One region of the Streptomyces sp. Ag109_O5-10 genome, then DNA from elsewhere that is predicted to be linked to it. Evidence: riboswitches for the same ligand, from Rfam matches in the RefSeq annotation. Region 1 holds a riboswitch; each other region holds the start of a gene.

Evidence for each region. Region 1 has a riboswitch for S-adenosylmethionine ahead of BLW82_RS37045 (amino acid ABC transporter permease). Riboswitches for the same ligand answer to the same signal wherever they lie in the genome.
Region 2: it holds a riboswitch for S-adenosylmethionine, as region 1 does, so the genes downstream of both, BLW82_RS46415 (putative leader peptide) here and BLW82_RS37045 (amino acid ABC transporter permease) in region 1, are expected to answer to the same signal.
Region 3: it holds a riboswitch for S-adenosylmethionine, as region 1 does, so the genes downstream of both, thrC (threonine synthase) here and BLW82_RS37045 (amino acid ABC transporter permease) in region 1, are expected to answer to the same signal.

Annotation. Positions count from the first base shown of each region.
Region 1 is NZ_FNTQ01000001.1:8,125,012-8,127,270, reverse strand. It holds gene BLW82_RS37050 (amino acid ABC transporter ATP-binding protein) at 1-129, opposite strand, end outside; gene BLW82_RS37045 (amino acid ABC transporter permease) at 126-1,109, opposite strand; SAM riboswitch class IV at 1,500-1,623, opposite strand; gene BLW82_RS37040 (glutathione S-transferase C-terminal domain-containing protein) at 1,701-2,259, opposite strand, start outside.
Region 2 is NZ_FNTQ01000001.1:8,846,535-8,848,793, reverse strand. It holds gene BLW82_RS40320 (MFS transporter) at 1-445, opposite strand, end outside; SAM riboswitch class IV at 786-899, shown strand; gene BLW82_RS46415 (putative leader peptide) at 934-1,050, shown strand; gene BLW82_RS40315 (ABC transporter substrate-binding protein) at 1,271-2,259, shown strand, end outside.
Region 3 is NZ_FNTQ01000001.1:5,116,594-5,118,852, forward strand. It holds gene BLW82_RS23465 (glucosyl-3-phosphoglycerate synthase) at 1-783, opposite strand, end outside; SAM riboswitch class I at 941-1,094, shown strand; gene thrC (threonine synthase) at 1,113-2,259, shown strand, end outside.

The DNA of each region.
Region 1 (2,259 bases):
GACGGTGACCTCGCCGGGGCGGATGGTCAGGTCGATGCCGTCCAGGACACGGTGGGTGCCGTACCACTTGTGGACGCCGTTGATCTCCAGGGCGGCGGGGGCCGTCTCCACGCTGTCGGTGATGGTCATACCGCGGCCTCCCGGCGGATGCGGGCGCGCAGGTCGGTAAGGCCGGTGCGCAGCTTCTGGAGGGGAGTCGGGGGCAGCGTGCGGGTGGCGCCGCGGGCGTAGTACCGCTCGACGTAGAACTGGATCACGGAGACGACGCTGGTCAGGATCAGGTACCAGACGGTCACCACCAGGAGGAGCGGCACGATGTCGCCGGGGTAGGTGGAGCCCATGCTCTGCGCGGAGCCGAACAGGTCGAGCAGCGAGACGTAGAAGACCAGCGAGGTGCTCTTGATCAGGCCGATCAGCTGGTTGACGTAGTTCGGGGTGATGGACCTGAGCGCCTGCGGGAACACGATCTTCCGGAACTGGTAGCCCTTGGGCAGGCCGAGCGCGGCGGCGGCCTCGTGCTGGCCCTGGTCCACGGAGAGGATGCCGCCGCGGACCACCTCGGCCGCGTAGGCGGCCTCGTTGAGGCTCAGGCCGATGACGGCGACCACCATGTCGGTGGCGAGCTTCGACTCGTCGAAGGAGAAGAAGGCGGGCCCGAAGGGGACGCCGACGCTCAACGTCTTGTACAGGGCGCTGAAGTTGTAGAGGAAGAGCAGGACAACGATGAGCGGTATGGAGCGCAGCGCCCATACGTAGGTCCAGCTGACCGCGCGCAGCACGGGGCTCTTCGAGAGCCGGGCCAGGGCGAGCAGGATGCCCCCGAGCAGACCCAGCACCGCGCTGTAGGCGGTGACTTCGAGGGTGATGACCAGTCCGTCGAGGATGGTCGGCCGCAGGAACCAGTAGCTCCAGCGGTCCCACTGGTAGAAGGGGTTGGTCACCAGTCCGTGCACGAACTGGGCGGCCAGGACCAGGACGACGGCGGTGGCGATCCACCGTCCCGGCCTGCGCAGCGGCTGAACGCGCTGTGCGGTGAGGGATGGTGACGGTTCGTCGGCGGCGGGCGGTGCCTCGGGGGCGGCGATCGTGGCGCCTGGGGGTTCACTCATGGCGGGCTCCGGCGGAGTCGGACACCCACGTGTCCCGCGGCGGGGGCCGCGCACCGGTCCGTGTTCGGGCACGGCGCGGTGCGCGGGGGCGCGCGGGGCACGGGGCTGGGCGGACGGCGGCACACCGGACGGCCGGTGTTTCGACGGGGACGCTGGGGTGCGAGGCTGCGGGGAACCGGGGGAAAAGCCTGGTCAGACCCGACAGCGGGCACAGCCCGGTGCGGTACACGCGCTACACAGGGCGCTGTTGACACGGAGCAGGTCGACGGCTCGGTCGGCGACGAGCGGGCTCGGGTACGGGCGTACGCAGCCCTCGGCGCGGCGCTGGGCCGTCCTGGGGGCTGCGTACATGTCCGTCACCTGTCACTGTGTCGTGCCGGCCCCGAAGGGCACTCGCGCTTACCGAATCGTCGCTTGCCGAAACGTCGTCGGTCCGGTCGTCACCTGGGGCACCCCACCGCGGTGCGAGGGTTGCCGGTCAGCAAGCCAGGGCTTGACGCTGACGCTCATGACCGTTCTGGTCCGCAAGTAACGCAGTTGCCCGAACGATTGTCAACGCCTGTCCGACTGGCGAAACGGTTCGGGCGGCTCTCACCTGCGCGGACCGCGGGGTGCGTCGGCCGCGTGGCCCGCCCAGTCCAGGATCTGGACGGCCGCGCCGGCGGCTTCCAGGCCCTGGCAACGGCCGTGGTGGCGGCGGGCGATGCCGTCGAGGTCGAGGTGGCCGCCGAAGGCCGGATGGGCGGCCAGCCGGCGGGCGTAGGCCCACAGCACCGGGTGGCCGGCGACGGCGTGCACCGCGGCGGCGTCCAGGTGGTTGCGGTGCACGGTGTCGAGTTGCACCAGGGTGACCCACAACTCGATGTCGGCGGCCGTGAGTCGGCCGCCGACCAGGAACTCCACCCCGGTCAGCCTGCGCTCCAGTTCGTCCAGGGCCGAGAGCAGCACCTCCAATGCCTCCGGGTCGCCGCCCGCGCGCCCGGCCCGCTGTGCGGCCTGCTCGATGTCCTCGGTGCACAGCCGCTCGACGGCCTCGATCTCGGCCTCGGCTCCGCACGGGTAGAGCCGGGCGACGCCGTCACCGAAGTGCTGGTCCAGGTCGCGCAGGATGTCCCGGCTGTGGGTGCTGACGATCCTGCCGGACCAGCCG
Region 2 (2,259 bases), 720 kb from region 1:
CCGCCTTCGGGATGAGCGCCCGGCCGACCAGCTCGGTGACGAAGGACAGGCGTGCCGGGTTCTCCACCGTGAACACGCAGCCGAGCGCGAAGGACAGGACGTACAGCAGCCACAGGGCGGCATGGCCGGAGAACACGATGACCGTCAGGACCAGTGCCTGGACCGCGTACAGCGGCTGGGTCCACAGCAGCAGGGTCCGGCGGTCGTACCGGTCGGCGACGACCCCGCCCCACAGGCCGATCAGCAGCACCGGGGCGAACTGGAGTCCGGCGACCCAGCCGAGCGCGGTACCGCTGTGGGTGAGCGTCAGGACGAACCAGTCCAGCGCGACACCCTGCAGGGCGCTGCCGATGTCGGACACCAGGCCCGTGCTCCAGTAGATCCGGTAGTCACGGACCCGCAGGGCGGCGAACACCCCCTTCGGGGCAGTGCTGTTGACGACCATGCGGCTCTTTCCGAGCGGGCGGGGCCTGGACGCGGACGCGTCGCGGGACGCTTGCGACGCCGGTCCGGGCCCAGCAGGGGACGCGGCGCGGCGGAGGCGGACGCGAAGGGAGCGAGTGGTCAGCGACAGGTCTGGTCGAACTGGTCGGCACGACGGCCCGACCAGAACGGGTCGAGCAGCACCGTGCGTGCCTGACCTGCGGTCTCCATGGCCGGATCAAAGCACACGGAACAAGGTGCGTCCACCATCCGTCCCGGCACATGAGACGACCCCGCTCTCCGGACAGGGCGTCACGTCGCGGCATTGACGTACGACAAAATCGATCCGTAGCATCACCAACGGCATTGAGTGTCAGCGTCAAGCCCTGGCTCGCTGACCGGCAACCCTCCCGCGCGGTGGGGTGCTCCAGGTGAAAGCCCGGCGGGGTCACCGATGACTCCCGCAAGCGCGTGGCCCCGTGACCGGGGCCGGAGACGGGGAGGTCCGGCATGCTGCACAGCGATGACTCCGCTGCCTCCCCCGCCGACGCCACGGCGTACTCCCGGCTCTCGCGCCGGCGCCACATCGATCTGAAGCGCTCGACCAGCTGCCTCTGTCGGGCCTGACCGGCCAGGCCGCCGCCGGCTGACATCCGTCACCGGCCCGCCACCTTCGCGCCGTCCTTCCCCCTGGGCCACCGGTTCCCGGTGCCGTCCGCATGCCAACCCCCTGTCTGCACAGCGCATCCCCGGCCGGAGTCGATCCGCCCGGGCCGCGCACACCGTCATGCCTGCGCGCATCCGTGCGCGGTAGTGCCTCGGTGACACGAGTAGGAGAAAGCCCTCCGTGACTGCACTTCCGGATTTCAGACCCTCCCGATGGGCGCCCCTGGCCGCGCTCCTGACCACCAGCGTCCTGCTGACCGCGTGCGGTTCGGGCGACGACGGCTCCGGCGGCGGAAGCGGCCGGGCGAAGTCCGGCGGCACCCTGACCTTCGCGGTGGGCTCCGACGCGGGCTGCGTGGACCCGCAGCAGGTCGGCAGCAACGACACGATCTACTCGGTGCGCCAGATCGTGGACTCGCTCACCGACCAGGACCCGAAGACCGGAAAGATCGTGCCGTGGCTCGCCAAGAGCTGGGACATCAGCACCGACGCGACCACGTTCACGTTCCACCTGCGGTCCGGCGTCACCTTCAGCGACGGATCCAAGCTGACCGCCCAGGTGGTCAAGGACAACTTCGACGCGGTGCCGCAGCTCGGTGCCCTGGGCACCCTCGCCGAGGGCTACCTGAGCGGCGTCAAGAGCACCGCCGTGGTCGACCCGCTCACCGTCAAGGTGACCTTCAAGCAGCCCAACGCCCAGTTCCTCCAGGCGACTTCGACCCACTCGCTGGGCATCGAGTCCTCGGCGAGCGTCAAGAAGAGCCCGCAGCAGAAGTGCAGCGACGGGGTGGTCGGGTCCGGCCCGTTCGTGCTCAAGCAGTACGTGCAGAACCAGTCGGTCACCCTGGGCAGGCGCACCGGGTACGACTGGGGTTCCTCGCTGTGGTCGAAGAAGGGCGAGGCCTACCTGGACAAGCTGGTGTTCAAGGTCGTGCCCGAGGCGGGGGTGCGGGCCGGCAGTCTCCAGTCCGGGCAGGTGGACGCGATCAGCAGCGTCGGCAAGGCCAACGAGGCGGCGCTCAAGGGCGGCCAGGTCACCCTGCAGAGCCGTGCCAACCCCGGTGTGGTGTTCGGCCTCGGGCTCAACAACGCGCGGCCGCTGCTGAAGGACGCGAAGGTCCGTCAGGCGATCTCGGCCGCCGTCGACCGGAAGCAGATCGCCGACACCGT
Region 3 (2,259 bases), 3.0 Mb from region 1:
GCGGTAGATCGCGGCGGACATCCGGCCGAGGGCCTGGCCGTCCTGGTGGCGGTGCTTGCGGACGCCGACGTCGACCTGCGCGAGGGCGTCCAGGCCGGCCAGGTGCAGGGCGTCGACCAGCATGCCCAGCTCGATGCCGTAGCCGACCGGGAAGGGGAGCTGTTCCAGCAGCGAGCGGCGGGCCGCGTACTCGCCGCCGAGCGGCTGGACGAAGCCCGCCAGCTGCGGCCAGTGCATGTTCAGCAGCGGGCGGGCCATCAGCTCGGTGACCCGGCCGCCCTGCCCGGCGGCGCCGCCGAGCGGGCGGTCGTACATCGCCTTGACGAGGTCCACGCCCGGCTCGGTGAGGAGCGGGCCGACGATGCCGGTGACGAAGTCGGAGGAGAACTCCCGCAGGTCGGCGTCGACGAAGCACACGATGTCCCCGGTGGTGACCAGGAGGGAGCGCCAGAGGACCTCGCCCTTGCCGGGGACGGCGGGGATGCGGGGCAGGATCGCGTCGCGGTGCACGACGCGGGCGCCGGCGGCCGCGGCGACGGCCGCCGTACGGTCGGTGGAGCCGGAGTCGACGACCACGATCTCGTCGACGAGCGGCACCTGCTGCATCAGGTCGTGGCGGATGATCGCGACGATGTCGCCGACGGTCTCCTCCTCGTTGAGCGCGGGCAGCACGACGCTGACCGTCTGCCCGGAGGACCTTTTGGCGGCCATGATCCGGTGCAGGGGACGATCGGTTACGGACCAGGAGCGGGTGGCCAGCCAGCGCTCGACTTCTTCCAGCACGGTCAGCGGCTCCTCACTGTCACGGCCACACGACGACGTGTGATCCATCTCGCGGTACGGACGACTCTCTCAACTGTCCTGGCCTTCGGTTACAGTCTTGAACAACGCCGATGACCATCGCATGTCCTGGGTGCACCCGGCGTTGACAACCGCATACCGCTCATCCAGAGGGGCAGAGGGAAACGGCCCGTTGAAGCCCCGGCAACCCTCCAGTCGGTACTCGTAGATCGCTGTCGATCACCGCGAGGCTCCCGGCTAGGGAAGGTGCCAAATCCGTCTCACGACGAGATGCGTCGTGAGGAAGATGAGGAGAAAGGGCCTCGCCTCACATGGCTGTGCAGACTGTTGCAAGCACCACGGACTCCACCGTCGATCTCGGTCCCGCCGCTGCCCTGAGCTGCCGCGAGTGCGGTCACCGGGTGCCCCTCGGCCCGGTGTTCGCCTGCGAGGAGTGTTTCGGCCCGCTGGAGATCGCGTACGACTTCTCGGCCTATGACACCGAGGAGCTCCGCAAGCGGATCGAAGCGGGTCCCGCGAACATCTGGCGCTACGCGCCGCTGCTGCCCGTCCCCGCGGACGTGGCGACCAAGCCGAACATCAACCCCGGCTGGACCAAGCTCGTCAAGGCGGACAACCTGGCCAGGGAGCTGGGGGTCACCGGCGGGCTGTACGTGAAGGACGACTCCGGCAACCCGACGCACTCCTTCAAGGACCGCGTCGTCGCCCAGGCCGTCGAGGCCGCCCGCGCCTTCGGCTACACCACCCTCTCCTGCTCCTCCACCGGCAACCTGGCCGGCGCCGTCGGTGCCGCCGCCGCCCGGGCCGGCCTCCGCTCCTGCGTGTTCATCCCGCACGACCTGGAGCAGGGCAAGGTCGTCATGGCCGCGATCTACGGCGGCGAACTCGTCGGCATCGAGGGCAACTACGACGACGTGAACCGGTTCTGCTCCGAGCTGATCGGCGACCCGGCGGGCGAGGGCTGGGGCTTCGTCAACGTCAACCTGCGGCCGTACTACGCGGAGGGCTCCAAGACCCTGGCGTACGAGATCTGCGAGCAGCTCGGCTGGGAGATCCCGGACCAGCTGGTCGTCCCGATCGCCTCGGGCTCGCAGCTCACGAAGATCGACAAGGGGCTGCAGGAGCTGATCAAGCTCGGTCTGGTCGAGGACAAGCCGTACAAGATCTTCGGCGCCCAGGCCGAGGGGTGCTCGCCGGTGTCGGTGGCCTACAAGGAGGGCCACGACGTGGTCCGCCCGCAGAAGCCGAACACCATCGCCAAGTCCCTCGCCATCGGCAACCCGGCCGACGGGCCGTACGTCCTCGACATCGCGCGGCGCACCGGCGGTGCGGTGGAGGACGTCACCGACGAGCAGGTCGTCGACGCCATCAAGCTGCTCGCGCGGACCGAGGGAATCTTCGCGGAAACCGCCGGCGGAGTGACGGTTGGAGTCACCAAAAAGCTCATTGAGAATGGGT